One region of the Vibrio sp. QJM3NY_27 genome, then DNA from elsewhere that is predicted to be linked to it. Evidence: predicted binding sites of a transcription regulator. Region 1 holds the regulator's gene; each other region holds the start of a gene.

Region 1 (9,895 bases):
GCGCAATACGACGCGATGGACAAGCTGGTTAAGGTTTGTGAAGAAGAAGGCATTGAACTGACTCTATTCCACGGTCGTGGCGGTACAGTTGGTCGTGGTGGTGCTCCTGCGCATGCTGCACTTCTTTCTCAACCACCTAAGAGTTTAAAAGGCGGCTTACGTGTGACAGAGCAAGGCGAAATGATCCGCTTTAAACTTGGCTTGCCAGATGTTGCCGTAAACAGTTTCAACCTATACGCAAGTGCGATTTTAGAAGCGAACCTTCTGCCGCCACCAGAACCAAAGCAAGAGTGGCGCGACCTAATGGAAGTGCTTTCTCAAGTTTCTTGTGAGGCTTACCGCAACGTAGTTCGTGGCGAAGAGAAATTTGTACCTTACTTCCGTCAAGCTACGCCAGAGCTAGAGCTCGGCAAATTGCCCCTTGGTTCTCGCCCTGCGAAGCGTAACCCGAACGGTGGCGTAGAAAGCTTACGTGCGATTCCATGGATCTTCTCTTGGAGCCAAAACCGTTTGGTACTTCCAGCATGGTTAGGTGCAGGTGAAGCAATCCAATACTCCGTAGATCAAGGCCATCAAGCGCTACTGGAAGAAATGTGTCGTGAATGGCCATTCTTCTCTACTCGTCTAGGTATGTTGGAAATGGTGTACTCGAAGTGCAACATGGAAATCGCTAAGTACTACGATCAACGCCTTGTTGATAAAGAACTGCTGCCACTGGGTGAACTACTGCGTGATCAACTGCAGAAAGACATCAAAGCTGTACTGAATGTCGAGAACAACGAAAACTTGATGCAAAGCGACCCGTGGGGACTTGAATCAATTCGCCTACGTAACATCTATGTTGAGCCACTAAACATGCTTCAAGCAGAACTACTTTACCGTACTCGTAAGTGTGAAACACCACCAGCAGAGCTAGAAGAAGCACTAATGGTGACGATTGCAGGTATTGCAGCAGGTATGCGAAACACTGGTTAATTAGTGATTCCTACTATAACCTAATCAGCATTTACATCTAAAAAAAGAACAAAAGGTCGCCATGTGCGGCCTTTTTATTTCACCAGATAACCACTAGTAAGTATTTTGTCAGTTTTTTGGGTTATTTTGTCCATGTATTCTACTTTATGCTTATTATTTAGATATACTACTGCTCCGCTGCGGAAACACTCCAACAAAATAATCTGCAGCAACTTGACCTATAAACTGGTCAACCTAGGTGATAAACGGCTTTGTAAGGTGACATAACCAACCGCCGAGTTGGTGCTACTTAGACATAACCAATATAACGTGCCATTAGAAGCACACTTGTTGTCTAAGTATTTGTTTACTGTTTACCATTTGGATTTCAGACATGTCATTACCACACGTAATTCTAACCGTTTTAAGTACACGCGATGCTACTGGTTACGATATCACAAAAGAATTCTCCTCAAGCATTGGTTACTTCTGGAAAGCTAGCCACCAACAAGTTTACCGCGAGCTAAATAAAATGGCTCAGAACGACCAGGTAACTTGCGTGCTTGAGCCTCAAGAAGGCAAACCTGATCGTAAAGTTTACTCTATCACTGACGCAGGCCGCAGCGCGCTAGGTGAATGGTTTGAACAACCAACTGCACACCCAACCGTTCGTGACGAGTTCTCAGCTAAGCTAATGGCTTGTGCTGTACAACCTGCTGACGCTTACCGTGTACAACTTGCTGAGCTAGTTGAAGAGTCTCGAAAACTGGTTTCTCACTACAAAGAAATCGAAGCGGCTTACTACGCAACGCCATCTACACTAGACAAGCAAGCACGCCTTGAGCGTTTAACGCTTCGTCGTAACCTACTTATCCGTGAAGCATGGATTGTTTGGGCGGACGAAGTACTGCTTGAACTTGGTGCTCTTGCTTAAGTTAAGCTAGACGCTAGAAAAGCAAAAGGCTTGAACTCTTAGAGTCCAAGCCTTTTTTGTATCTATCGGACTTGAGATTTACAGCAAATAGCGCTTTAACAAGGCTGAAGCTTAATTACAGCGCAGCAACTTGTGGGCGAACACCTAGAGTATGGCAAAGTGCGTAGGTCATTTCTGCACGGTTTAGCGTGTAGAAGTGGAAGTCTTTCACACCTTCACGGCTCAGCGTACGAACCATATCGATCGCTTGGCTCGCACCGACTAACTGGCGGGTCGTTGGATCATCATCCAAGCCTTCGAATTGCTTCGCCATCCAGCCCGGTACTTTTACGTTATTCATCGCAGCGAAACGAGACGCTTGCTTGAAGTTAGATACTGGCAAGATACCCGGTACAATCTCAACATCCACACCTGCCGCTACACAACGGTCACGGAAACGTAGGTAGCTTTCTACATCGAAGAAGAATTGCGTAATAGCACGGTTCGCGCCCGCATCCACTTTACGCTTTAGGTTAATAAGATCAGATTGAGCGCTTTTTGCTTCAGGGTGAACCTCAGGGAATGCCGCTACTGAGATATCAAAATCGTGGCGAGATTTAAGTAGCTCGACTAGATCAGATGCGTACATCTCTGGCGCACCGCCGCCTGCTGGAATGTCACCACGCAACGCAACAATACTTTCAATGCCATTTGCCCAGTAGTCGTCGGCAATTTGAATCAGCTCTTCGCGGCTCGCATCAATACATGTTAGGTGTGGTGCTGCCACTAGGCCAGTTTGGTTCTTAATTTCTTTAATGATTGAGTGGGTACGGTCACGTTCACCCGAGTTTGCACCGTAAGTTACCGATACAAATTTTGGTTGAAGTGTTTTAAGACGGTGAACAGAGTTCCACAAGGTCTCTTCCATCTTCTCACTGCTTGGTGGAAAAAACTCAAATGACACATTGATGTTGTCAGAAAGCTCAGCGATATTCTGATTTAAAGCGTCGATATGACTAGCGTGTGTGTATCCCATCTTACTCTCCCTGTGGCAAAAGCAACCACTAAAACTCAAATCCTTAAACGACGTTTAGACGTCTATATGTCTGTAGAATGTATTGAATACGATTTAATGTCAACAGATCCATTATGAATTTTTCTCAAGTAGATCGTGAGTAAAACTCAAGTCGTTAGATGGGTCGCAAAGCAGAAATAATGTAGAAAAAAGGCTGACAAACACATCGTGCTTTCAGCCTTATTTATCTTAGTGAATAGTATGCTATTTACGTACTAAACCAATTAATTTGAGTATTAAACCAATTGATCTGACTATTCAACCAATCGCTCTGACTATTAAGCCAACCGCTCTAAGTATCAAAACAGACTCGACATTCTGTTTAGATCAGATTGAATTGCGCCCGCTGTTACTTCACGACCTGCACCCGGGCCACGGATAACTAATGGATTATCTTTGTACCATTTACTCTCAATCGCAAAGATATTATCGCAAGGCAACAAGTTCGCCAGAGCGTGCTCTTTAGACAGTGCTTCAACGCCTACGGTTGCTTTACCATTCTTCTCCAAACGCGCTACGTAACGCAGAACTTTCTGTTGAGAGTGCGCTTTCTCTAAACGCTCAGCTAACTCTTCGCTTAGAACAGAAGCTTTATCGAAGAAGTCATCCACTGATAGATCTTGCAGCTCTGCAGGTACGAGCGATTCCACTTTTACGTTTTCAGGTTCGATATCCAAACCGGATTCACGCGCCAGAATCACCAGCTTACGCATGACGTCTGAACCATCAAGGTCAGCACGCGGGTCCGGTTCAGTCAGGCCTTGTTGCCACGCTAAGTCGACTAACTCGCTGAACGGCACCGTGCCATCAAACTGTTGGAACAACCAAGATAGAGTGCCAGAGAAGATGCCTGATAACGCAATGATATCGTCACCGCTCTCACGCAGGTCTCGCACAGTGTGGTTGATAGGTAAACCAGCACCCACTGTCGCGTTGTACAGCCAGTGGCGGCTGATCTTAGCGAAAGCATCTTGTACCTGATGGTAATACTCGCTCGATGCAGATCCTGCCACCTTGTTAGCCGAGATCAGGTGGATACCTTGTTGTGCAATTTGTAGGTATTTTGCAGCAAGCACAGGGCTTGCAGTTACATCGAGTATTACCGCTTCATCGTAACCCTGAATAGAACCTAAACGCTCTAGCCAGTCGTTACCATTGTTGGCAATCGCTTCATCATCAAAACGTTTACCAACTGAAGTCGCATCAATGCCTTGATCGTCGAACCAATAGGTTTGGCTATCAACCACCGCAACCAATTCAAAGTTCATCCCACGACGCTTTTCAAGTTCCGCTTTTTGCTCTGAAAACAGGCTTAACCAACTTGAGCCAATATTGCCCTTACCACACAAGGCAATCGCAACACGCTTCTGAGCTTGGAACAGTTGAGAATGAATGCCTTTCACTAGGCTTGATGTTTCACTCTTACGAATCACGGCCACCAAGCTTAAGCCTGAGTTCGCTTCTGAGATGAACTCTACTGGCGAGCTCTTGAGCTGTTGGTAGAAACCGTAGCAATGGTTCGGGTTCTTAGTCACACCCGCCCCCACTGCAGCAATCAGAGAAAAACCTTCTTTCAGTTTAATCTCAGCTTCAATCGCGTGGTCTTGTAGATATTCTAATGCACCACCAGCGATCTCTTCCGTGTAAGCAAGGCGCAAGCAGTGTTGATCGGGTTCTAATTCATAAGCAAGCGGCTCTAATTGAGCACGCTTAAGCCCTTCAAGGACTTCACTCTCCAGACGGTCGAAATCATGGCCGTGACCAAAGGTCAGTTGCACGATAAGAACTTCATCCAAAGAGGTAATAATTTTTGCACCGCGCCCCGATGCCAGTACTCGCTCTATCTGTGTAGAGCCCGCCTCCGGCTGGTAGCTGCAGCGCAAGCTGAGATCCATGGCACTTTGAGCGACAGGCTGTAGCGTTCGACTGTGTAGCACTGGAGCCGCAAGACGAGCTAATTCACTGGCTTCATCAAGGCGAAGCAGAGGTAATAAACACGCATCCGAAACCAAACGAGGATCTGCGCTGTATACGCCCGCCACATCACTCCAGATTGTCACGCGTTCAACTTCAGCTAGAGCACCAATAACAGTTGCAGAGTAATCCGAACCGTTACGCCCAAGCAGCACCGTTTCGCCTTCGCAGTTCTGAGCCATAAAGCCAGTAATTACCACGCGACAATGTGCATGCTGCGCCAAGGCTTCTTTAATCAGAGGATAAGAGCGTGCGCGGTCAACTTCAGGTTGAGCACCCGCTTCTGCACGTAAAAAGGCACGTGCATCTTGAGCAACTGCTTGTAAGTCATGCTGGCACAACAACGTCGCCAACAAACGTGAAGACCAAACCTCACCATGACCCAGTACTTGTGCTTTTTGTGCTTCACTCAAGGGAGCCGTTAGCTCACCCAAAGCGGTAAATTCTTGTTGGATGGTTGCCGTTAGTTGCGAGGCGGCTTCACCTTCAAGCAGAGCCTCAATCAGTTCAAGTTGAAACTGACGAAGGGTTTGCAGGCATTCATGAGCAATACGACCATCTTTGTCGAGCGCTTCGACAAACTCAATTAAGCGGTTGGTTGTTTTACCTGCGGCCGATACCACCACCAAATCCGTCGCTGATGAATATTCTCTAAGAATGTTGACCACGCGTTGGTAACATTCAGGGTTCGCTAAACTGCTGCCACCAAATTTATGTAGCTGGCGAAAGGTTGCCATTATTAAGCCTCCCCTTCAGCGATAAAGCGTTGTGTTTTTTCAAACGCTTGCTTGAGATCGTCGATTAGGTCTTCCGCATCTTCAAGGCCAACAGAAAGGCGCAGTAATTGTTGAGAAACACCCGCTTCTGCCAATGCTTCTTCGCCCATCGCACGGTGAGTCATCGACGCAGGGTGACAAATCAGGCTTTCAACACCACCCAGTGATTCAGCCAAAGAAAATAGCTCTAACTTATCGACAAAATATTTAAGCGCTTCAAAAGAGCCCGCAAACTCAAAGCTCAGCATGGAACCAAAGCCCAACTGCTGTTTCTTCGCGATCTCGTGACCTGGGTGTTCAGGAAGGCTTGGGTGGTAAATAGTGCCCACCAGATCTTGTTGTTGCAGCGCTGTCAGAATTTCACGTGAACTCTCTTCGTGAACACGCATACGTGCACCTAGCGTACGAATACCACGTAGAGTCATGTAACTATCAAATGGTGTGCCGGTCGCACCAATACAGTTGCCCCACCATGCAAGCTCTTCAGCGTGCTCTTCAGTTTTCGTCACGACAACGCCACCAATAACATCTGAGTGTCCGTTGATGTATTTGGTGGTTGAGTGGATAACAAAATCAGCACCCAGCTCTAAAGGCTTTTGGAACACCGGCGTCAAAAACGTGTTATCGACAGCAACCAGAGCACCAACCTCTTTCGCTTTACGGCAAGTCTCTGCAATATCAACCACACGAACCAACGGGTTCGATGGCGTTTCTATTAAGATCAACTTTGGCTTGAGCGCGATCGCCGCATCCAACGCTGCTTGATCCGATTGATCAACGAACAAAACTTTGAAGTCACCTTTTAACGAGCGGGTATTAAACAGGCGGTAAGTACCGCCGTAGCAGTCGTGCGGAGCGATAATAAGATCATCGCCACCTAAGAAAGCCGAAACCCATAAGTTAAGCGCCGAAGTACCGCAGTTAGTCACCACTGCACCTTTGCCAGACTCAAGCTCAAACAATGCCGTTTCTAATAAACCACGATTTGGGTTACCAGAACGGGTGTAATCGTACTTTGGCACTTCACCAAAAGCGGGAAACCCATAGTTAGTCGAAAGATAAATAGGTGGGACAACGGCATGGTGTTGCGTGTCTGACTCGATACCAGTACGTACTGCGATTGTTGCTGGCTTCCGGCTGCTCATAGGTGCTTCCTTACAAGTTTTGCGTCTGAGAATCACAGCGGCTTGTCGGCATTCTGCGGCTGTGTTAGATATATGTTATTCACTTTACTTTCATAAACGTGAGACGTCAACACTTCTGGACGTCTATATGTCTTTGCTTATGGCAGTAAATCCCGCTAAAATCACCACTATTAATTTATTCTAACAACTAAAGTGATGAAGGTACGCAATGGCCGACTGGAATGGTGAATACATAAGCCCATATGCTGAGCATGGAAAGAAAAGCGAACAAGTAAAAAAAATTACAGTTTCTATCCCTCTAAAAGTGTTAAAGGTTCTTACTGACGAGCGCACTCGCCGCCAGATTAATAACCTACGCCATGCAACAAACAGTGAGCTACTGTGCGAAGCCTTTCTACATGCGTACACAGGCCAACCACTGCCAACGGATGAAGATCTCCGTAAAGACCGTCCAGACGACATCCCGACTGAAGTGAAAAAGCTGATGACAGAGATGGGTATCGAATTCGAAGCGTTTGACGAAGAATAAAAACAACTCAGTCACTGCCTTCAATATTGATTCGCTATAGCTGAACCTTATTTGTCACATCACCCACTACGTTATCGGTAGCTGCTCTGTGAATGATAGACATAAAAAAAACCGACTCCTATGAGTCGGTTTTTTATTATTCTTTTTCGCTCAATAGAGCAACAGCTATTAAGCTATTAAGCTATTAAGCTATTAAGCTATTAAATTATTAAAGCATTAAGCCATATAGTTAGCAGGCATCTCAATACGAGCTACGCCAGATTCAACGGCCGCTACTGCAACCGCTTTTGCTACGCGAGGAAGTAGACGTGGGTCCATTGGCTTAGGAATGATGTAGCCTTTACCAAACTCCAGTGCAGTCTCACCTGCAGCGGCGAGTACTTCAGCCGGAACTTCTTCTTTCGCTAGTTCACGAATCGCTTTAACCGCAGCCAGCTTCATCTCATCATTGATTTCGCTCGCACGCACATCAAGCGCACCACGGAAAATGAATGGGAAACAAAGTACGTTGTTTACTTGGTTCGGGTAATCGCTACGGCCTGTACCCATGATAAGGTCAGAACGAACTTCATGAGCAAGCTCTGGCTTGATCTCTGGATCTGGGTTTGAACATGCAAACACAACAGGCTTATCAGCCATCAGCGTGAGTGCTTTAGCTGGTAGCAGGTTAGGACCTGATACGCCCAAGAACAAGTCAGCGCCTTCGATAACATCTTCAAGCGTGCGCTTGTCCGTGTTATTTGCGAATAGCGCTTTGTATTCATTCAGGTCTTCACGACGAGTGTGGATTACACCTTTACGGTCAAGCATGTAAATCTTCTCACGCTGAGCGCCACACTTGATCAGCAGTTCCATACAAGCAACCGCCGCTGCGCCAGCACCTAAACAAACGATCTTACACTCTTCAAGCTTCTTACCTTGAAGCTCAATCGCGTTCAGCATACCTGCAGCCGTTACAATCGCTGTACCGTGTTGGTCATCGTGAAAAACAGGGACATCACAACGCTCAATCAGGCGACGCTCAATCTCAAAACAGTCAGGTGCTTTGATGTCTTCTAGATTAATACCACCGAATGTATCTGCGATATTCGCAACCGTATCAACGAACTCATCGATTGTGCGGTGTTTTACTTCAATATCGATAGAATCTAAACCAGCAAAACGCTTAAACAATAGCGCTTTACCTTCCATAACAGGTTTAGAAGCAATAGGGCCAAGGTTACCTAGGCCAAGAATCGCTGTACCGTTAGAGATAACTGCAACCATGTTGCCTTTACCTGTGTACTTATAAACGTTATCAACGTTCTGTGCGATCTCGCGAACAGGCTCAGCCACGCCTGGGCTGTATGCAAGTGCTAGGTCTTCTGCAGAATTTGCAGGCTTCGTCAGTGCTACGGCTATTTTGCCTGGAATTGGGAACTCATGGTAATCAAGAGCTTGCTGACGGAATTGTTCTTGAGGCGATAACGCTTGAGAGGATTGATCTTGGCGGCTGTCTTCAGACATAGGTGTAGGTTCCTAGGATATTATTATTTGGGGGATCTTGTTCATGTTAATAGATGTACTTCAAAGTTCCTAGGTGGTTAAAGCCTCTGTCTCATTAAAAAACGAGATTTCACTACTAATAAGACCAGTGAGCAGTTGAAATTACTGTCGCTTGTTGAACTTTCGAGCGGATTTCGAGAATGGAGTATTGGGTGTAAGTTATGAAACAAAACTCAAGCGGTTTGCCTGTCGTTTTCGAGAAGTTGATGGTTGAATATGATTCAGCATTTTCTTAAATTTCAGGCAACAAAAAAGGACACCGAAGTGTCCTTTTTATGTCTAAATAGCGAGAATTACTTCTTGCTAGAAAGAGCACCGAAACGCTTGTTGAAGCGATCAACACGGCCGCCAGTATCTACGATACGTTGCTTACCAGTGTAGAATGGGTGACATTTGTCACATACGTCTAGGTGGATAGATTCTTTTGCAAGCGTTGAGTTGAACTCAAATGTGTTGCCGCAAGAACAAGTTGCAGAAACTGCTTTGTATTCTGGGTGGATACCAGTTTTCATGGGATAACCTCAAGTAGGCCGTGTCGCTATACGATTCTAAGCCGTACACCACACGTAGTTAAAAAATAAAATAAAGACACCGCTGCATCACTAAACTGCGATAAAGCCATACCTTTAAGGCGCAGTATAGTAATGAATCTATAAGGCAGGATCAACTGATTTGATACATTTTTCACCAATAGCCTCTTTTATTTCCTTTGTCGGCCTGAGATTTCGGGCTCTCGTTATCTTCCTGCGTTAACTCGATACTCTCATCCAAACTGCTCCTCGAATTTAACGCCCTTATCCATTAGACTGTTCGCTCTCGTCAACTCAGATAAAGCTGTCCCTTTATGCGTCCAATGATTGCCCGCGTGGCACTGCCTGTTCCACTAGACAAGCAGTTCGATTACAAGATTCCTAACCACCTATTCCCGATTATTGGTGGACGAGTCTCTGTGCCTTTTGGACGACAAACCTTAACAGGTATTGT
Region 2 (9,895 bases), 610 kb from region 1:
ACGTATAGCAAGCTCAGCGAAGGGAACACGTCTAGCACTGCTCGCACTATTTATACCGATACTCTTACATTCTCAGCTCGAGTACCCTTTTTACCACTCAGCGATTCACTGGATAACCTTTATCATTTTGATTTACTGGGTCGATCAACGAGCTTCTCGTCACTACCAACAGCCGTTTAGTATCATCAGTAAAACCCTATTTAGAGTATCGAGCTTAGTCGTCCCTATCTTGGTCAGTTTTTATATGTTGAGTGCCTTACACACCAATTATGTCCTGACTCAATTTGAACTGTCTAAACCCAGAAACCCGGATATTCTTAAGCAGGTAACGAACCCTGTAGTCTGGAAAGATCGCTATGATTGGGACGTATACAGCACCTATCTAAATATCGGCCTCTACAAAGCTGATCCTAGCTTGATCCAACCTTATATAGATTGGTCGTTAGAGATCATAAAACGTAAGCCAAGGCCTGCTTTCTACAGCAACCTGATTCTTGCATATCAAGGATTGGGCGATCACAGTAAAGCGGAACAAATTCGTAGTGAAGCGAGCTTCTTGTTCCCAAATAGAGACTTTTCCAAGGTTCAATATAAGAAAATATCAGAAGCTGAAAATAACATTTCTTCTGCTAAATGACGCCAAGGAATCTAGAGTTAATTCACCATATTGACGTTTAGTCTAGACACAAAAAAGCGCACGATCTCTCGTGCGCTTTTCTTTTGAACTTGAGTTTATTGCCGCTATTTTAAAACGTCTTGCAACGCTTTTAAGCACAAAGCGACATTCTCTTTTCGAGCGCCATAACCCATTAAACCAATACGCCAAGCCTTGCCAGCCAAAGAACCAAGTCCCGCGCCAATTTCAAGGTTATATTCTTCTAGAAGTTGTGTTCTGATTTTGGCTTCATCGATTCCTTCAGGGAAATAAAGCGCATTGAGCTGCGGAAGACGACTCTCTTCATCAACCACAAACTTTAATCCTAGTGCTTCTACGCCTTCTTTAAGCTCTTGGTGCATCGCATGGTGACGTGACCACGCATTATCCAGGCCTTCATTTTTCAATAAAACCAACGACTCATGCAAAGCATACAGGCTATTCACGGGTGCCGTATGGTGGTAGCTACGCTTGCCTTCTCCACTCCAGTAACCCAGTACTAAGCTTTGATCTAGGAACCAGCTTTGTACCGGCGTTTGACGCGCCTTCATCTTCTCAACCGCACGTTGAGAGAAAGTCACTGGAGACAGGCCAGGAACGCAAGATAGACACTTTTGACTACCTGAATACACCGCATCGAGTTGCCATTCATCAACCAACAATGGCACACCACCTAATGACGTCACCGCATCCACAATCGACAACGCATCAAACTGACGAGCGACTGCTGAAATCGCTTGAGCATCCGATAACGCTCCAGTAGACGTCTCTGCATGCACAAAAGCGACAGCAACAGCATCAGGGTTTTCTGCCAATGCTTTTTCTACCTTTTCAACGGAAACGGGCTTGCCCCACTCGTCATCAACAAGGATCGCTTCACCACCACAACGCACAACATTCTCTCGCATACGCTCACCAAAAACGCCATTGCGACAAACAATCACCTTCTCACCGGGCTCAATCAAGTTAACAAAACAGGTTTCCATACCTGCACTGCCGGGCGCAGAAACAGCAATAGTAAATTCATTCTCTGTTTGGAATGCATACTTAAGAAGTTGTTTCAGTTCATCCATCATCGCGATAAATAACGGGTCGAGGTGACCAATAGTAGGACGGCTTAAGGCCTGTAAAACTTGAGGAGAAATGTCTGAAGGCCCCGGCCCCATTAACGTTCGGTGTGGCGGATAAAAGCTCTCGATAGCAGTAGCGAGTGTTAAATTAGACATGTACATCCCTTACGTTAATGTTGTGAACAATCCACCCTAAAGCAAATCGATACCGTCATCAATTAGCTAAAAGTATTGAGGTCACACCAGTGTCACATAATTGTTAAAATTATTTTTTAAATATCTCCAGTTACGGATTGACATTGTTACCGCAAACACGTTCAATGAAATGGCTATCTAGCAGAAGAGGAGCACTGCCCAGGCAGATGTTTTGTGGAACCGCATTTCCAATACAAAGCATCAAGGGGGAGCAGTGCCGAGATAATAAAAGGATGCAGGACCTTTATTATCGGTTGAGCGGGCTGAATCCCGGCAACTGTCGCCATTTCTATATGGTGAAGAGCTTCTGAGGTTACTATTCTAATAATTCCTCTCTTTTTGCTCTAAATACTCTCTTCGAAAAACATCGGACGTTGGATTACCCAACCGTAATTTTATTTTAGGAAGTCGTGGGAGATATATCGTGAGTGCATCTAATGTAGCTGGTTCTTTTAATGTCGCTAAGTTTGGTGGAACAAGTGTTGCCAGCTTTGAAGCAATGAGCCGTTGTGCTGCCATTATTGAAAATAACTCGAATACGAAACTGGTTGTGAGCAGCGCGTGCTCAGGCGTCACCAACTTGCTGGTTGAACTAGCGAATGGTGTCCAAGACAAAACTCGTCGTCAGGAATTATTGACGCAATTGACTGACATTCATAACGCGATTCTTGATCAGCTAGCTGACCCAATTAGCATTGAAAAAGATGTACACTGCATTCTCGATGACATTGCGAGTGCAGCCGAAGCGGCATCATTCCAAGCCAGTACTAAACTCACCGATCACCTAGTGGCATGTGGCGAACTAATGTCGACACATATCCTCGCTCAAATCATTCGCGAGCGTGGCACACCCGCTGTCCGTTTTGACATCAGAGAAGTGATGCGCACCAATGATGACTTCGGCAAAGCTGAACCACTGTTAAAAGATATTGCAGCCTTAGCTCAACAGAAATTGATTCCACTATGCCAACAGCAAGTTGTCGTTACCCAAGGCTTTATCGGCGCCGATAGCGAAGGTAACACCACAACGTTAGGTCGTGGTGGTAGTGATTACTCAGCGGCACTGATTGCAGAATCTGTACAAGCGATTGGTTTAGAAATCTGGACTGATGTTCCGGGCATCTACACCACGGATCCACGTATCGCATCGAAAGCATCTCCTATCCCAGAGATCAGCTTCAGCGAAGCATCGGAAATGGCAAACTTTGGCGCGAAGATATTACACCCTTCGACTCTAGTCCCGGCACTACGCCATCAAATCCCGGTATTTGTCGGCTCATCAAAAGCACCAGAGCTCGGTGGCACATGGATTCGTCAACAAGTTGAAAGCTCCCCTCTGTTCAGAGCGCTTGCCCTACGCTGCAACCAAACCATGGTTACGCTACGCAGCGCCAATATGTTCCATGCTTATGGCTTCCTCGCAAAAGTGTTCGAGATCCTGGCTAAGCATAAGATCTCTGTCGATCTTATCACTACCTCAGAGATCAGTGTCTCACTGACACTCGATCAAACAGATACATCAGGTGGTGCTCCTCAGTTACCAGAAGCCGCTCGAATTGAGCTTGAAGAGCTGTGTTCTGTGGATATTGAACACGACCTATGCCTTGTTGCTCTTATTGGCAACAACATGAGTGAAAGCAAAGGCTATGCGAAGCAAGTATTCGGCACGCTTGAAGACTTCAACCTACGTATGATTTGTTACGGAGCGAGCCCACACAACCTGTGCTTCTTGCTTGATGAATCTGTCTCCAAGTTAGCGATTCAAAAACTGCATCAAGAGCTGTTTGAATAAAACGACGGTTGCTCGATTAGTTAAAATCACCAAACGACAGATACAAAAAGGGTTGCTCTTAAGCAACCCTCTTATTTTTACGAATCAAAGCCCGTCATAGATTCAAACTAGTTAATGTTTGGACCTAACCACTTCTCAGCTTCCAACATATCCCAACCTTTACGGTCGGCATAGCTATCCACTTGATCCTGTTGAATCTGTGCAATCGCAAAGTATCGGGCATCAGGATGTGAGAAATACATACCAGACACTGAGGCACCAGGCCACATTGCGTAGCTCGTGGTTAGTGACATGTCGATTGCTTTTTCAACGTCCATCAACTCCCACAACGTGCCTTTCTCTGTATGCTCTGGGCAAGCAGGGTAACCCGGGGCTGGACGAATACCTTGGTACTTCTCTCGAATCAAATCGTCGTTAGACAAATTCTCATCAGGTGAGTAGCCCCAAATGTCCTTTCTCACTTCTTTATGCAAGTATTCAGCGAACGCTTCAGCCAATCGGTCAGCAACCGCCTGAATCATAATCGCGTTGTAGTCATCACCATTGGCTTTGTATTCATCAGCCAGCTCTCGCTCACCAATACCACCCGTTACTGCAAAACCACCAATCCAATCCGCTTTACCACTGTCTTTTGGCGCAATGTAATCTGACAAACAGTAGTTAAATCCTTTGGGCTTTTCGGTTTGTTGACGAAGGTTGTGCAGAACCTTTAACACTTCAGTACGCGATTCATCGGTATACACTTCAATATCATCGCCAACACTGTTTGCTGGGAACATGGCACACATACCGCGAGCTTCAAGTAGCTTCTCTTTCTGCACTCGATCCAACAAATCATTCGCATCTTTGAATAAGCGTTTCGCTTCCTCGCCCACTTCTTCATGATTGAGAATTGCTGGGTACTTTCCAACTAATGACCATGTCATAAAGAACGGAGTCCAGTCGATGTACTGACGTAAAGTAGCCACATCAAAGTCCTTGAAGATGTGTACTCCCAGCTTAGCGGGTGCTGGGGGAGTATACGCATTCCAATCGATAGCAACTTTATTGGCACGCGCTCTCTCTAGCGAGACTGGCTTAGTGCGCGGCTTTTTACGGTTGTGTTGATCGCGAACGCGATCGTAATCAATATCCAACTTCTCAACAAATGCAGGCTTCAGTTCGTTAGATAGTAGAGAAGTACACACACCAACAGCACGTGAGGCATTGTTTACGTAGACCACGGGTTCAGAGTAGTTCTGTTCAATCTTAACGGCTGTATGCGCTTTAGATGTGGTTGCTCCGCCAATAAGAAGAGGCAGCTTAAAGCCTTGTCTCTCCATCTCTTTAGCCACATGAACCATCTCATCCAATGAAGGAGTGATCAAACCCGAAAGGCCAATGATATCGACGTTCTCTTCTTTAGCTACCTTAAGGATTTTTTCACATGAAACCATCACGCCCAGATCGATAATTTCGTAGTTATTACACTGCAAGACAACGCCAACAATGTTTTTACCAATATCATGAACATCGCCTTTTACGGTCGCCAGTAAGATTTTTCCGTTAGTTGCACCAACGTCTTTGGTTGCATTAATAAATGGCTCTAGATGGGCTACCGCCTGCTTCATAACACGGGCAGATTTCACCACTTGAGGAAGGAACATCTTACCTTCACCAAAGAGGTCACCAACTACGTTCATGCCATCCATTAATGGACCTTCAATCACCTCGATAGGGCGAGAGGCATTAACACGAGCTTCCTCGGTATCTTCAACGATGAAATCAGTAATGCCTTTCACCAAAGAGTGCTCTAAGCGCTTTTCTACTGGCCAGGTGCGCCACTCTAACGCCGATTTATCTTCAACTTTGCCAACTGCACGCTCTAGATATTCAGTCGCGATATCGAGTAATCGCTCTGTTGAGTCGTCTCGGCGGTTTAGAACTACATCTTCAACGGCTTCACGCAAATCCTCAGGCACATTATCGTAAATCTCTAACTGCCCAGCATTTACGATGCCCATATCCATACCGTTTTTAAAACAGTGGTATAGGAATACTGCGTGGATTGCCTCACGAACGTAGTTATTGCCTCGGAATGAGAACGAAACATTAGATACACCACCAGAGATCATCGCATGAGGGAGATCGCGTTTGATGTCCCCTACTGCTTCAATGAAATCGACCGCATAGTTGTTATGCTCATCAATACCAGTAGCTACTGCGAAAATGTTCGGGTCAAAAATAATATCTTCTGGCGGGAAACCTACTTCATCAACAAGAATATTGTAGGCATTAGTACAAATCTCGACTTTACGCTCTCGAGTATCAGCCTGCCCTAGTTCATCGAACGCCATCACGATGACTGCTGCGCCATAACGACGAACCAGTTTAGCTTGCTCGACAAACTTTTCTTTCCCTTCCTTCAATGAGATAGAGTTAACGATGCCTTTACCCTGAATACATTTCAGACCCGCTTCGATAACTTCCCATTTTGAAGAGTCGACCATGACTGGTACTTTCGAGATCTCTGGCTCAGACGCACATAGATTAAGGAATTTAACCATACACGCCTCAGCGTCTAGCATCCCTTCATCCATGTTGATATCGATGATCTGAGCGCCGTTCTCAACCTGCTCTCGAGCAACACTCAAAGCTTCGTCGTAGAGCTCTTCTTTAATCAATCGCTTAAATCGAGCAGAGCCGGTAACGTTAGTACGTTCACCGACGTTCACAAATAGAGATTCTTTGGCAATCGTTAATGGTTCTAAGCCAGATAAACGGCAAGACACAGGCAAATCAGGTAATTGACGTGGAGTTACGCCTTCAACGGCCTCAGCCATGTGACGTATATGTTCTGGCGTCGTACCACAACAACCACCAATTAGGTTCAAGAAGCCACTCTCGGCCCATTCCTTAACGTGTTCAGCCATATCTTCAGGAGAAAGGTCATACTCACCGAACGCATTAGGTAAACCCGCGTTAGGGTGGGCGGAAACGTTACATTCTGAGATACGAGACATCTCACCAACGTACTCTCGCAATTCGTCAGGACCTAATGCACAGTTCAATCCAAATGAGATTGGTTTAACATGACGAAGGGCGTTGTAGAAGGCTTCTGTTGTCTGCCCTGAAAGCGTACGACCTGAAGCGTCAGTAATGGTACCGGAGATCATCACAGGAAGCGTGATGCCTACCTCTTCAAAAACAGATTCAACCGCAAAAGAACATGCTTTTGCATTTAACGTGTCGAAGATAGTCTCGATAAGAATAAGATCTGAGCCGCCTTTGATAAGTGCTCGTGTCGATTCGGAGTAAGCTTCAACAAGCTCATCAAAGCTAACATTACGATAGCCCGGATCATTAACGTCTGGGGAGATAGAACACGTTCGGTTAGTTGGACCTAACACACCCGCTACGAAACGGGGTTTGTCTGGGGTCTTTGCCGTCCATTCGTCTGCCGCTTCACGAGCTAATTTTGCAGCTGTAAAGTTAATTTCTTCGCTAAGGCTTTCCATATCGTAGTCGGCCATAGCGATGGTTGTAGAGTTAAAGGTATTGGTCTCGAGGATATCAGCACCGGCTTCCAAATATTCCATATGGATATCTTTGATAAGCTTAGGTTGTGTAAGTACCAAAAGGTCGTTGTTACCTTTTAAATCACTATGCCAATCAGCAAAGCGCTCACCACGATAGTCTTGCTCTTCCAATTTATAATCCTGAATCATGGTACCCATGCCACCATCAATCAGTAAAATTCGTTGCTTCAACAGAGCGTCAATCTTTTGCCTTACATTACTTCCCACGGTACAACCTCATTCCTTTAATTATCTCTCCATCCTACCACACATTAAAAAGGAGTCTAGACGTCTAAAAGATGAAATTGATTACCAAGTCATGACAAAAAAATGTTTGCTATTTGAGCATGAGACAACGAAAATTCATATTCATACTTTGTTACATGTTGGGATCCCAATGTCGGTCTATTACACCTTATGCTTCTTGTCCGCAGCTGCCATGCTTATTGCTTTCGTGAATACCAAAATTGGTAAAATGCAGACAACCATCGCCATTACAGCTGGCTCGATGATGTTATCTCTATTAATTATCATTGCGGGACAAAACAATTGGTTCCAATTGGCTGACATCGCCTCAGAAACCGTTGCCAGTATCAACTTTGAAGATTTCCTCCTGAAAGGAATACTGGGATTCTTACTCTTTGCAGGTGGTTTGGGGATTAAGTTACCTAATCTAAAAGATCAGAAATGGGAAATAACGGTACTCGCTCTTGGCGCTACACTGTTTTCGACATTCTTTATTGGCTTTGTACTGTATGGATTCTGTCAGTTTATCGGTATTCAATTTGACCTAATTTATTGCTTACTTTTTGGTTCTCTAATCTCTCCAACCGATCCAATTGCTGTATTAGCAATAGTGAAGAAGCTCGATGCTCCCAGACGAATCTCTACTCAAATCGAGGGAGAATCTCTATTCAACGATGGTTTTGGCCTAGTGATCTTCGTGACCCTATTTACCATTGCGTTCGGTACAGAAGCACCGACTGTAGGTAGCGTGACCATGTTATTCGTCCAAGAGGCTATCGGTGGTATCGTCTATGGCTTTGTTCTAGGTTTAATATTCCATTACCTAATCAGCAACACCGATGACCACTCGATGGAGTTGCTATTAACCATAGGTATTCCGACAGCTGGTTATGCCTTTGCTGAAGTCCTACATGTATCAGGACCGTTAGCAATGGTGGTATCAGGTATCATGATTGGTAACTGGACGCGCTTTATTGGATTCTCGAAAGAGAGTGAGGATCACCTAGACCACTTCTGGGAATTGATAGATGAATTCTTAAATGGCGTATTGTTCTTATTGATCGGTATGTCGATGTTGTTATTCAAATTCCACCAAGAAGACTGGATCTTAATGGCGTTCGCAGTACCTCTAGTGCTAAGCGCACGCTACCTAAGTGTTTTCTTGTCTTATATCGGATTCAAACGCTTTAGAACTTACAACCCTTGGTCAATCAAGATCTTAACTTGGGGTGGGTTGCGTGGTGGACTAGCTCTAGCCATGGCACTTTCAATCCCTTCAGGTATCTGGGTGATTGAAGACAAGGCAATAGATGTTAAAGAGATAATCCTCGTCATGACATACGCTGTTGTTGTGTTCTCAATCTTAGTTCAAGGTTCAACAATTACTCCGATGATAGAGAAAGCGAAACAAGCTGAGAAAGAGTTAGATTAACATCTCAAAATATTAAACTAGGCTGCCTAATATAGGTGGCCTTTTTTGTGTCTGATGAAAATCAGATTCACCAATTTCCTAACTGAAGCTCTAGCTGAAAGGTATATGTTACACATCGATCGTATCTCGACATTTGATGAACAATAATTAGAGTAGTCAAAGCTTAATCGGGGAATTTAGATTTGGCCTGAACCAAAGCGAAGACAAAGGATGTTTAATCATGATGCGAGCGACGTGATGAACAGCGATCTTAGCCAAAAATCTTACTGGCAGTGAAGCATACAAAGAACTCGTTCTTCTGCAGAGCTAGCGAGTCTATCCACTAGAAAAGAGTTCCGTTGCATAAGCATTCCTTCCAGAAAAATAATGAGACTCAAGGCCTAACAGCAACAGCTTTAGTCACTACCAGAAACTACGCAGCTAGATGAGTACTGAACAGAAAGCTCTAATGTTCGACTAAGTCTTTAAATACGGCAAGGTTGTACTTAGTAGGTGTTAAGCGATTCGATTAAATAGGGATAGCTAAAGGGAGACTTAATATTTCTAACATTACGTTAAAGGTGACAGGCATAAAAAAGCTCCAGCATTTCTGCCGGGACGCGCAGTCTAGAGCCTTAAATATCGCAGGGGTGGACTGAGCCGGCACTCCGGAGATTAGACCGGGCTGGCGATCCAGCTCCCAACATTGCTCCGTAGAAGCAACAGATGCAAAAAAGCCTCAGCATTTCTGCTGAGGCTTCGTATATGGCAGGGGTGGAGAGATTCGAACTCCCAACACGCGGATTTGGAATCCGCTGCTCTGCCAATTGGAGCTACACCCCTAAAACTTTTTACTACGTCAGATTCGAAAAAACCTCGCACTAGGCGAGGTTATCGAATAAGTGGCGGAGTGGACGGGACTCGAACCCGCGACCCCCGGCGTGACAGGCCGGTATTCTAACCAACTGA
Region 3 (9,895 bases), 1.6 Mb from region 1:
TTGATGTTGCCATTAACTTCTGCAGTAGTGGAATCCCTGTTATGAACCAAGCTAGTGAAAGCGAAATTGTTATACGCCGCTTGTATCAAATTACCAATGATTACCGGAAGGGCTTCGATATTCAGATCGCTCAGCTGCTTATCATGGGGCTTGAACGCTTCAACCTTGATATTGGTATTTTGTCTAAAGTCGATGGTAATTCTTATTTAGTCGAGCACTGTGTTACGCCAGAAGGGGTTGAACTCAACACTGGCGACACCTTCGATTATCGTTCGACCTATTGCGAAATTACGTGTAAATCAATCGGCCCTATCTGCATTGAACATTGCGGTAAACACGATAAATATGCAACTCATCCTGCTTATCAGTCTTTTGGGTTAGAGTCTTATATTGGTATCCCGATTTTCGTTAATGACGAGCTTTATGGCACCTTAAATTTTTCAAGCCCGGCTCCTTATCATCGTGAATTCAAGGAGTTCGATATCGACGTTATGAGGTTAATGGCCTCATGGATCGAAGTGGAACTGGTTAGAAGACAGCAAGAGCGAAAACTCAAAGAGCTGAATGAGAAGTTAGAGTACCAAGCTATGTACGATCCTTTGACACACTTGCCGAATAGACGTTGCTTGTTCAAAACGTTGAACGCAGAAGTGGAGCAGTTAAAAGGATCTTTAGGAAAGGGAACCTTAGCGGTTGTCGACATCGATTTCTTTAAACAGGTTAATGACGCTTATGGTCATCAAATGGGTGATGTTGTATTAAAGAAAGTGGCGAACGTGCTGAGCAATAACACTCAAGAGGGTGAATTTGTGGCGCGCTTTGGTGGCGAGGAGTTCATTCTTTGGTACCCCAATAAAACACCAAGTTGTGTTGAAGATAAGTTCATGACTCTTTTAAAAGAGATGAAGAAAATTACACTGGATAGAAAGCCTGTCACTATATCAATCGGTGCGTGTCATTTTGAGTTGAGTACTGGGGATACTAAAGGGGAAAGAATGTCGGCGTTAGATAAGCTCATCAAAGTTGCCGATGAATGCCTGTACATTGCGAAACAAAATGGACGAGATCAGTTCATTTCTCGTCCATATCATCAAGAACGCTCAGGAATATGAGCCATCTTGTTAAGCGATTAACTGAACAGGTAAGGGAACAGTTGACGACGTTCCGCTGGTGTTAAAGATTCAACTCTCGCGATGTTGGTATCAGGAATCGCTTCAGGGTTAGGGTAGTGCTTCAACACCTTTTCCATGCTTGCTTCACGAATCAAATGGTAAACCGGATACGGAGAGCGGTTAGTCAGATTTTCATCGTCTTCTGGATCCGCACCACCAAAGCAATAGTCTGGGTGGAAGGTTGCCACTTGGTAAACGCCTTCCCAATCTTCTTGCTTGATCAACGCTTCAATCCAATCAATGAACATGTTGTAGTCGAAGAAATCTTGCAGCATGTTAGGTACAACCACCAATGTCGTCTCTAATTCAGCAACTGGCGTGTTATCTAACTCAACGAAATGCGCCATGATGTCTTCCAACAACGCTTCTTCCGTATTTGCTTCACTCACAAAGATCTTAATCTGTTTATTACGTTGTGGCTTGGCTGCGAATGGACACAGGTTTAGGCCAATAACGACATCGTCTAACCACTGTTTTACTTGGTCGTGGATGGTTTGAAGATCTGTGCTTTGAGTGTTCGACATAACAGGTTCCGAAATGAAATTTTGCGTAGGATATCAGAACGGACGTCAATCAAAAGCAATAATTGAGTTACAACCTCTGTCGCACTTATGCTTGTGCGAGTTTAGAGGCCGATACTTGAAGTTGTTTTAATTGGTAGACCCAAGCAAATATCGCAACATAGAAGATTGAACCACCCGCAATCACGCCATTCCAACCGAACAGTTGCCAGCAATACAAGAGTAAGAAACCACCTAAGCTCCCGCCAATGTAGTAGTGAACTAAGTAAAGTGCAGTTGCCGTCGCCTTAGCGCTTGGTGCTTTTTGACTTACCCAAGAGTAGGCAAGGGTATGGGCGAAGAAAGCGCCGCCACTAATCAATAACAAGCCTGCTAACATGAACGGGACTTTGTCGACGGCAGAAATTAGCATTCCGATTAAGCTAATACACACGCCCATCAATATTCCGCTTAACGGGTCAAAACGAAGTGTCCATTTGTTGGAGAGCTTAGAGCTTACCGTACCGGCTAAGTAACATAGGAATATCAGTGAAGCTAAGCCAACAGGCACTGAGTGAGGCGCAGATACTAGCCTAAAGCCCATTACCGAATACAGGTTAACGAATAGGGCGAAGTTAGCGCCACCAATCAACATCGCGAGCCACAAGGTACGGTTTCTTAAGTGCATAACAACTGAGCGGTTATGATGAAAGAACAACCCTTTCTGAGGTTTGAAGTTTTGTTGGTCAGGCAAGCTATACGCAATATAGAGCGCGCCAAGTAAAGAGCCGACCACAAAAAACAATACCGTAGCGTGCCAGTCAAAGTAATCCGTGATTAAACCTCCGAGGACACGTCCGAAAATACCACCCAATGAGTTGGCTGCAATATAACCGCCGATCGCGACTGCGAATGCTTTGGGTGATAACTCTTCGACCATATAGGCAACCGCCACGCCCGCAAAAGCAGCGACTGCGATTCCCATGAATGCTCTGGCAATAACAAGTTGTAGTAGAGTGGTTGTGAACACCATGCTCACTCCAATCAAAGGAATAGCGAACAGACTGAACAGAATAATGGGTTTTCGACCAAAGGTTTCAGAAGCGATTGCCCAAGGCACCAAGCTAATCGAAAGGCCAAGTGTTGTCGCGGCAAACAGCCAGTTGATTTGAGTTTCAGATACTTGGAAGTGCTCCGCCATGTGCGGCAAGATAGGCTGAAAGAGGTAAAGGTTACAGAAAATGATAAATGAACCAATCGCCAATGATTGGGTGATACGTTTGTATTGAGGACTGCCTTTATCAAACATTGACGTTGTGCCTGCGCAAGTTAGTAAGCTATTTGTGAACAAGTTATCAGTACAGGTGTGATTAAAGAAATATATTAAAGATATCACCTCCATATATAAAATATATCGCCATGCTTGAATCAAAACCACTTCGACATTTTCTGGCTGTTGCTCAGTTTGGTAACTTCACTCAGGCTGCCAAAGCGTTGTATATTGCACAGCCTGCATTGAGTATCTCCATTAAAAAACTAGAACAGACGCTTGAGTTGATTCTATTCCGTCGAGGCGATAAATCCGTCACTTTAACGGAGGAGGGCAAAGTACTGTTTGAGCATGCGAAGCGAATCGCCCAGCAGTTTGATGATGCTCAGCTCGCGATGAATGAACTAAAGGGACTAGAAAAAGGCGAGGTTCGATTAGGCGCTCCAAGTATGATGGGCAGTTACTTTTTCCCCCAAGTCGTGATGGCATTTAAAAGCCAATACCCAAACCTAAAGTTGACCTTGATTGATGCTGGCACCGCATCGATTCGTGAAATGCTGTTAAACGGCGAACTCGATATTGGTGTAATTAATCATGAGAACGTCCCTGATGATTTGGAAACGGATCATCTGTTAAGTTCTGAGATGGTCGCCGTTGTCGGTAAGGAGCATCCGTTAGCACAACAGCCTTCGATGACCTTTGAAGAATTCTTTGCTCAAGAGTTGATCATGTTCAAATCGGGCTATTTCCACCGCGATTTTATTGATGCGACCTGTAAGAAGTACGATCTTGATATGACCATTGCGTTTGAAACCAACTTGCTCCCGATGATTCTTTCTATCGTTAAACAAGAGTTTGCGATCACCGCGCTGTTGAGCTTAGTGACAGAATATGAAAAAGACGTGATAGGCGTGCCATTTAAAGACCCTGTAAAACTGAATCTATCGTTGGCCTGGAGAAAGGAAGGGTATTTGTCGAAAGCCGACAGAACCTTTATTGATTTCGTTAAGCGGTATGTGTGATTGAGTAAGATATAAATAAACAAAGCCCGAACATCCTAGATTGGATATTCGGGCTTTGTTGTATAAAAGTATGACTGGCTCAGAACACGTTAGGTGTTCTTTGAGTTATACATCTTATCGAAGTTCTTCTGATTCCAGCCGACCATCACTTGGTCACCGATTTTCAGCACAGGGATAGAGCGAGCACCCATCGCCTGTAATTCTTTACGGCCACGCTGCATTTTTGCATTCGTTAGGCGATATTCAATTTTCTTCGAATCCAAATAGCGTTGTGCATCTTTACAGTGCGGGCATTTGTCTGCGACGTACAATACAACACGTTTCATTTTTACAATCTCTTTTTGAGTGTAGCTCTTGGTGAATCTCGCTAAAGTGTAACGAATCCTAGGTGATTAGAAAAGTGTGATCAGTTACACTATCCGGCTCAATTTTCAAGACCACAACATATTGTCGTGGTGTAACTTGTACGGTCTTTCAGCATGCATCCTTCTTTACGCTATATCCAAGGCTACCCGAAGCACATTCTCGACCCGGTAACTCAACTTGTTGAATCAGGTAAATTGGTGCCGTGGTTTGAAGCTCGCTACCCAAAGAATCATGAAATCAAAAGCGAGAAAGCCCTGTTTGACTATGCGATTGAGATTAAAAATCGCTACATGAAAAAAACGCCACCGATCAGTAAAGTGATTTACGACGGTAAGATACACCTAATTAATAATGCATTAGGTCTGCACTCTTACGTCGCGAAGAATCATGGTGGAAAGATCAAATCGAAGAACGAAATTCGTATCGCCAGTGTTTTTAAAAATGCACCAGAACCTTTGCTGAGAATGCTGGTGGTGCATGAACTGGCGCACATCAAAGAGAAAGAACACGACAAAGCCTTTTACCAACTATGCTGTCACATGGAGCCGGAATATCATCAACTTGAGTTAGATGCCCGTTTATTCATGATGTATTTAGACTTAAAGAAGTAGCCCAATGAGCCAATCACAAAATAGAACTACGCTAAGCCTGTCGAAAAACAGCACCTCATCTGCAAAAACAAAAGACAACCAAGCTGATAAAGGTAACCGTAAGCACGGTGATATTAAGCCAAATGCCGGCAAGCCAAGCAGCGACAAGCGTATTTCTACAAAGAACACATCAGACCGCAAAAACAGTACTCCCAAAGGTGCTGACAACAACAAAGCAAAGCGACCTTTTGCAAAAGATAGCAAAGGTAAACCGGGTGCGAATAAAGGATCATCGAATAAGGGTTCTTTCAATAAAACTGCTTTTAACAAAAACGCAGCCCAGAAAAGACGCTCGACTGAAAAGCCCCAAGGTGGATTGCACCTAAGAAACCAACATACAGGTCGCTATAACTTCGAGTTATTGGTTGCAGCATTGCCTGAGCTAAAAGAACACCTGATCAAGAACCCGGTGGGCGAAGACACCATTAATTTCTCTGATCCATTAGCCGTTAAGCTACTTAACAAGGCTTTACTGGCGCATCACTATGGCGTTAAGCATTGGGATATTCCTGCTGGCTACTTGTGCCCGCCAATTCCTGGCCGTGCAGACTACATTCACAGAGTGGCAGATATCCTTAATAGCGATGGCCAAGGTGAACCTTATAATCATGCTTCTGTGAAAGCACTAGATATTGGTGTTGGTGCAAACTGTATTTACCCAATCATTGGTGCGACAGAGTATAAGTGGCGCTGGACAGGTACTGATGTCGATTCAGTCTCCATCAAAACAGCGAACTTCATTGCGGAAAGTAACCCTAATCTAAAAGGTAAGATTCGAGCTCGCCTGCAAGCCGACTCAGAATCTATCTTTAAGGGCGTGATTAAGGATAATGAACGTTACGATGTCACAATTTGTAACCCTCCATTCCATAGCTCTCTAGAAGAGGCGGAAAAGGGATCACAACGTAAACTGGATAACCTAGCGGCAAACCGTGCTAAGAAAGCCGGTCAGTCGTTCAAGCCAGAAACGAACAAGAAGCCAGTTAAGTTAGACAAATCAACTACGCAAAATAAACCAACTAAGCAAGATAAACCAACCTTAAACTTTGGTGGCCAAAAGTCTGAACTTTGGTGTCCGGGTGGTGAAGCAGCTTTCATCATGAAGATGGCGAGAGAGAGCCAGCTTTTTGCTACTCAAGTATTGTGGTTTACGACATTGATCTCTAAGAAAGACAACGTTGATATGGTTCGTTCAGAGCTTGGCAAGCTGAGAGCTAAACAAGTAAAAGTGGTTGAGATGTCACAAGGCCAGAAGGTGAGTCGCTTTATCGCATGGACCTTTATGGACGACGAACAAAGACAAGAGTGGATTGCGCTTAAATAACAGACTGTACTTAGTTAAGATATTAAGTTGATATTACGAACGGGCTTGTTGTTAACGCAACAAGCCCGTTTTTATATCTATCGCAACGACTCTAAGCTTAGTTAGTCTTAAACGGAGAGCAGTTCGTCTAATTTACTTTGGTATTTCTGTTGAAGTGCACGGTTACCCGCTTTCTTTTCGAGTTCGACCAAGATTTGAAGCGATGGAATTTGATAGCCATAACGTTGGTGGAATTTGAATAAGCGGAGCCTAGCGTCATTGTATTCGGCCTCACTGACTTCAATTTTAGAAAGCTGTAGTACGGATCTAGCTCGATTTGGGTCGTGGTCAATCGCACGAGAGAAGTAGTATTTTGCTTGCTCGACCTCTCCGGCCTTAAACGCGCAGAATGCCGCATTTTCATAACTTGCAGAGACGAGATAATAATAGGGTTGGTCGATGGCACGGTTAAAGTATTTATCGGCTTGCTCGTATTCGCCCTGTTTACACAAGAATGTACCGTAGTTGTTCAATACATTGCCGTTTCTTGCGTCTAACCTCAGCGCTTTCTTATAGGCGTCTCTTGCTTCGTCAACTTCCCCAACTTGTTCGTAATAGTGCGCAATGGAAAGGCGAGCTCGATAGTAGCTAGGTGCGTGTTTGATGGCGAGTTCTAGGTTCTCACGTGCTCTCACCATATTCCCTTGTCCCATATAACCCAAACCTAATTCAATACGAGATTCAGACATCGCAATAGGGTCGCTTTCAATCTTTGGCGGTCCTTCAGTGACAGAAACGCAACCGACCAACGAAAGAGAGGCGAGTAGTATCAGACTCGATAGCGAAAGGGCGCGGTGTAATGAAATAGGTTTAGATAATAACGGCTTGGCGGGCATGTGAAGCTCCTTATGAACACCAACCCATCATATGAAATCAAACCCATTGAAGTGGTAAATCTATTATGGAATGCGACTCAAACACCATAAAAAAACCGTGTCCAATTTGGTGTTTATCAACAACCTACTGAACACGGCTTTATGTGTTTGTGAATTGGAAGAAAGAACTTAATCGTCTTTGGTAAAGTTGTCTTCGCTGAAGTGATCCAAATCGTAAGGCGTTTGTTGGTAAACGCAGTAGTTCAACCAGTTCGAGAATAGCAAGTGCCCATGACTACGCCAACTTGCGACAGGCTTATTATCTGGATTGTTGTTCGGGTAGTAGTTGATTGGAATCACGGGTTCCATACCTTCGCCTAAATCACGAACGTACTCACCGTGCAATGTATGCGCATCGTATTCAGGATGACCCGTTACAAACACGTTTCGCTTATCTTTGGTTGCCGCTAGGTATACGCCAGCCACATCAGAAGTCGCAAGAACATCAAGGTCGGTATGCTCGGCTAAGTATTCCTGAGAGAAATCTGCATAGCGAGAGTGCGGTGCTAAGAAGGTATCGTCAAAGCCACGCAGAAGCGGGTGGTAAGGGTGATGAATCTCGTGATTATAAACACCAGAAAGCTTCTCTTTACGAGTGCGCTTTGGCAAATCATACAGTAGTTTCAAACCAGCCTGAGCCGCCCAGCACACATACAAGGTTGAGGTCACGTGCTTGTTTGCCCATTCCATGATGGTTTTTAGGTGGTCCCAGTAAATCACATCTTCAAATTGAACCAAGCCAAGCGGTGCACCAGTGATGATCAATCCATCAAAGTTTCTCCCTTTGACCATTTCAAATTGGCGGTAGAAGTTATCAAGGTGTTCGGTCGGTGTGTTTTTGCTTGGTCGGTCATCAATGCGCAGCAGCTCTACATCCACTTGCAATGGACTGTTTGATAGTAGGCGTAAGAATTGAGTTTCAGTTTCAATCTTCTTCGGCATTAGGTTGAGGATCAAGACTCGAAGTGGACGAATTTCCTGCGTCGATGCTCTTGATAACGGCATCACGAAGATGTTTTCTTCACGAAGAACATCAGATGCTGGCAATTGGTCTGGAATGCGAATAGGCAAAGCTTTCTCCCTAAGCTAGATATGTAGACGTCTATACATCTAAATCTATAGTAGTTTGGTACGCTTGTCGATATCCAAAATGGATAGATGTAAATTATTTGTGTTTTCTATCAGAAGCCACCTTCCGACGTCGAGGGAGTCTTATAATGTTTAACGACTACCCGAGTAATGCATAAGTGCTTGGTTCTGTTATGTAGAACTAGGCAGTTATCAGAGCAAGCGGTTAGCATTTACGATAAACTCATGTTTTCGAATTAGCCTGTAAAGTGACAGATGAAGTTAATACTCATTCGAGGGTTGCCCGGTTCTGGCAAGTCAACAAAAGCAAAAACCTACGATGCGTTGCATGTCGAAGCCGATATGTATTACGTGAATGAGCAAGGTGACTACTATTTTGATCCAAGGCAGCTACAGCAAGCTCATGAGTGGTGTCAGAACACGGCAGAGAATGGCTTGAAGCAAGGGTTGGATGTTGTTGTTTCGAATACCTTTATTAAGCATTGGGAAATGAAGGCTTACCGTCAACTTGCAAGAAAATACAAAGCTGACTTGATCATCGAAGTATGCCGAGAGCAATATGGCAGCATTCACGACATCGAACCGTCAGTGATTAAGCGCATGGCAAAAGATTGGCAAGAATAGCATCGTTCTTCCTCTGCTTGCGTGGCTGAATGGCAAATAGAATTAGATGAATAGAACAACTCCAAGGTAACGATTGAAATGGCAAAGCGCTCTGTTGTGGTCGACATGACATCATACGGGATCTACACAACGTGGGATTCCAAATCTAAAGACCTTCCAAAAATCCAAGAGTTCACCACCATTGTTGGTGCTGAAATCGACGTAGAGTTTGGCTATATCTTGAATATCAAGAAAGCCAAAGGTGAAAAGATCCGCTACTGCATCTATCACCCGGATATCACCACAGACAAGGGTGAAGTGCTCGAACCGTTCGATGGTGAAGAGCATGTCGGTAACAACGACTGGGATTTCTACTTAGGTGACACCATCTGGGCGCCAGTCTCGAACAAGCTAGGCAAGTGGCGCATGACCGTGGAGTTAAAAGGCAACATCATTGCCGATAAGACATTCGACCTTGTTGCAAAAGACGAAGGCCAATTCTGGAAGCGTAGGGGTTTTTAGACGAAATTTCTGGTAGACGTTAGCTTTAGGCTAAACGCAGACAATAAAAAGCCGAGTCACACGTCGTATGTGTACTCGGCTTTTTTCATTGTGCTAGATAGAAGTGACTACCTAACTAATGGATTAAATTATTGCGTTACGTAAGCCACAACAAATTCAGTGATTGCAACCATGTCTTTCACTGCAATGTATTCTTCAGTGGTGTGAACTTTCGCCATACCAGTAGAAAGGTTAACCGTTGTTAGACCTTTCGCGTTGAAGTTGTTCGCATCGCTACCGCCGCCAGTGCGTTTAGTATTTGCGGTTACGCCAAGCTTCTCAAACGCTGATTTGATAGAAAGAATATGCGGGTGATCGTCTGCAATCACGAATGCATCGTAAGCACGAGTAGATTCGATTTCTACTTCAGCGCCGAATTGCTTCGCGCTTTCTTGGAATGTAGAGATCATGTGCTCAACTTGAG

The links. Region 1 encodes MetJ, which represses methionine synthesis genes. Its sites were predicted from a motif close to TTAGACNTNTANANGTCTAA; they were not measured.
Region 2: the regulator MetJ is predicted to act here: its motif matches at 7,546-7,565, upstream of metH (methionine synthase).
Region 3: the regulator MetJ is predicted to act here: its motif matches at 8,313-8,332, upstream of metA (homoserine O-acetyltransferase MetA).

What each region holds. Positions count from the first base shown of each region.
Region 1 covers NZ_CM173511.1:3,240,729-3,250,623, forward strand. The annotation lists gene ppc (phosphoenolpyruvate carboxylase) at 1-975, shown strand, start outside; gene AC3CIA_RS14600 (PadR family transcriptional regulator) at 1,349-1,888, shown strand; gene metF (methylenetetrahydrofolate reductase) at 2,004-2,903, opposite strand; gene AC3CIA_RS14610 (bifunctional aspartate kinase/homoserine dehydrogenase II) at 3,242-5,653, opposite strand; gene AC3CIA_RS14615 (O-succinylhomoserine (thiol)-lyase) at 5,656-6,837, opposite strand; gene metJ (met regulon transcriptional regulator MetJ) at 7,046-7,366, shown strand; gene AC3CIA_RS14625 (malic enzyme-like NAD(P)-binding protein) at 7,583-8,872, opposite strand; gene rpmE (50S ribosomal protein L31) at 9,205-9,423, opposite strand; gene priA (primosomal protein N') at 9,756-9,895, shown strand, end outside.
Region 2 covers NZ_CM173511.1:329,787-339,681, reverse strand. The annotation lists gene AC3CIA_RS01600 (PglL family O-oligosaccharyltransferase) at 1-637, shown strand, start outside; gene AC3CIA_RS01595 (pyridoxal-phosphate-dependent aminotransferase family protein) at 742-1,881, opposite strand; lysine riboswitch at 2,058-2,235, shown strand; gene lysC (lysine-sensitive aspartokinase 3) at 2,345-3,712, shown strand; gene metH (methionine synthase) at 3,820-7,497, opposite strand; gene AC3CIA_RS01580 (cation:proton antiporter) at 7,667-8,947, shown strand; tRNA gene AC3CIA_RS01575 (tRNA-Trp) at 9,693-9,769, opposite strand; tRNA gene AC3CIA_RS01570 (tRNA-Asp) at 9,830-9,895, opposite strand, start outside.
Region 3 covers NZ_CM173511.1:1,602,443-1,612,337, forward strand. The annotation lists gene AC3CIA_RS07235 (sensor domain-containing diguanylate cyclase) at 42-1,112, shown strand; gene AC3CIA_RS07240 (DUF1415 domain-containing protein) at 1,130-1,696, opposite strand; gene AC3CIA_RS07245 (MFS transporter) at 1,782-2,981, opposite strand; gene AC3CIA_RS07250 (LysR family transcriptional regulator) at 3,092-3,964, shown strand; gene AC3CIA_RS07255 (glutaredoxin family protein) at 4,054-4,290, opposite strand; gene AC3CIA_RS07260 (YgjP-like metallopeptidase domain-containing protein) at 4,444-4,941, shown strand; gene rlmF (23S rRNA (adenine(1618)-N(6))-methyltransferase RlmF) at 4,946-6,304, shown strand; gene pilW (type IV pilus biogenesis/stability protein PilW) at 6,412-7,179, opposite strand; gene metA (homoserine O-acetyltransferase MetA) at 7,348-8,289, opposite strand; gene AC3CIA_RS07280 (ATP-binding protein) at 8,563-8,931, shown strand; gene AC3CIA_RS07285 (DUF3859 domain-containing protein) at 9,010-9,432, shown strand; gene AC3CIA_RS07290 (M20/M25/M40 family metallo-hydrolase) at 9,561-9,895, opposite strand, start outside.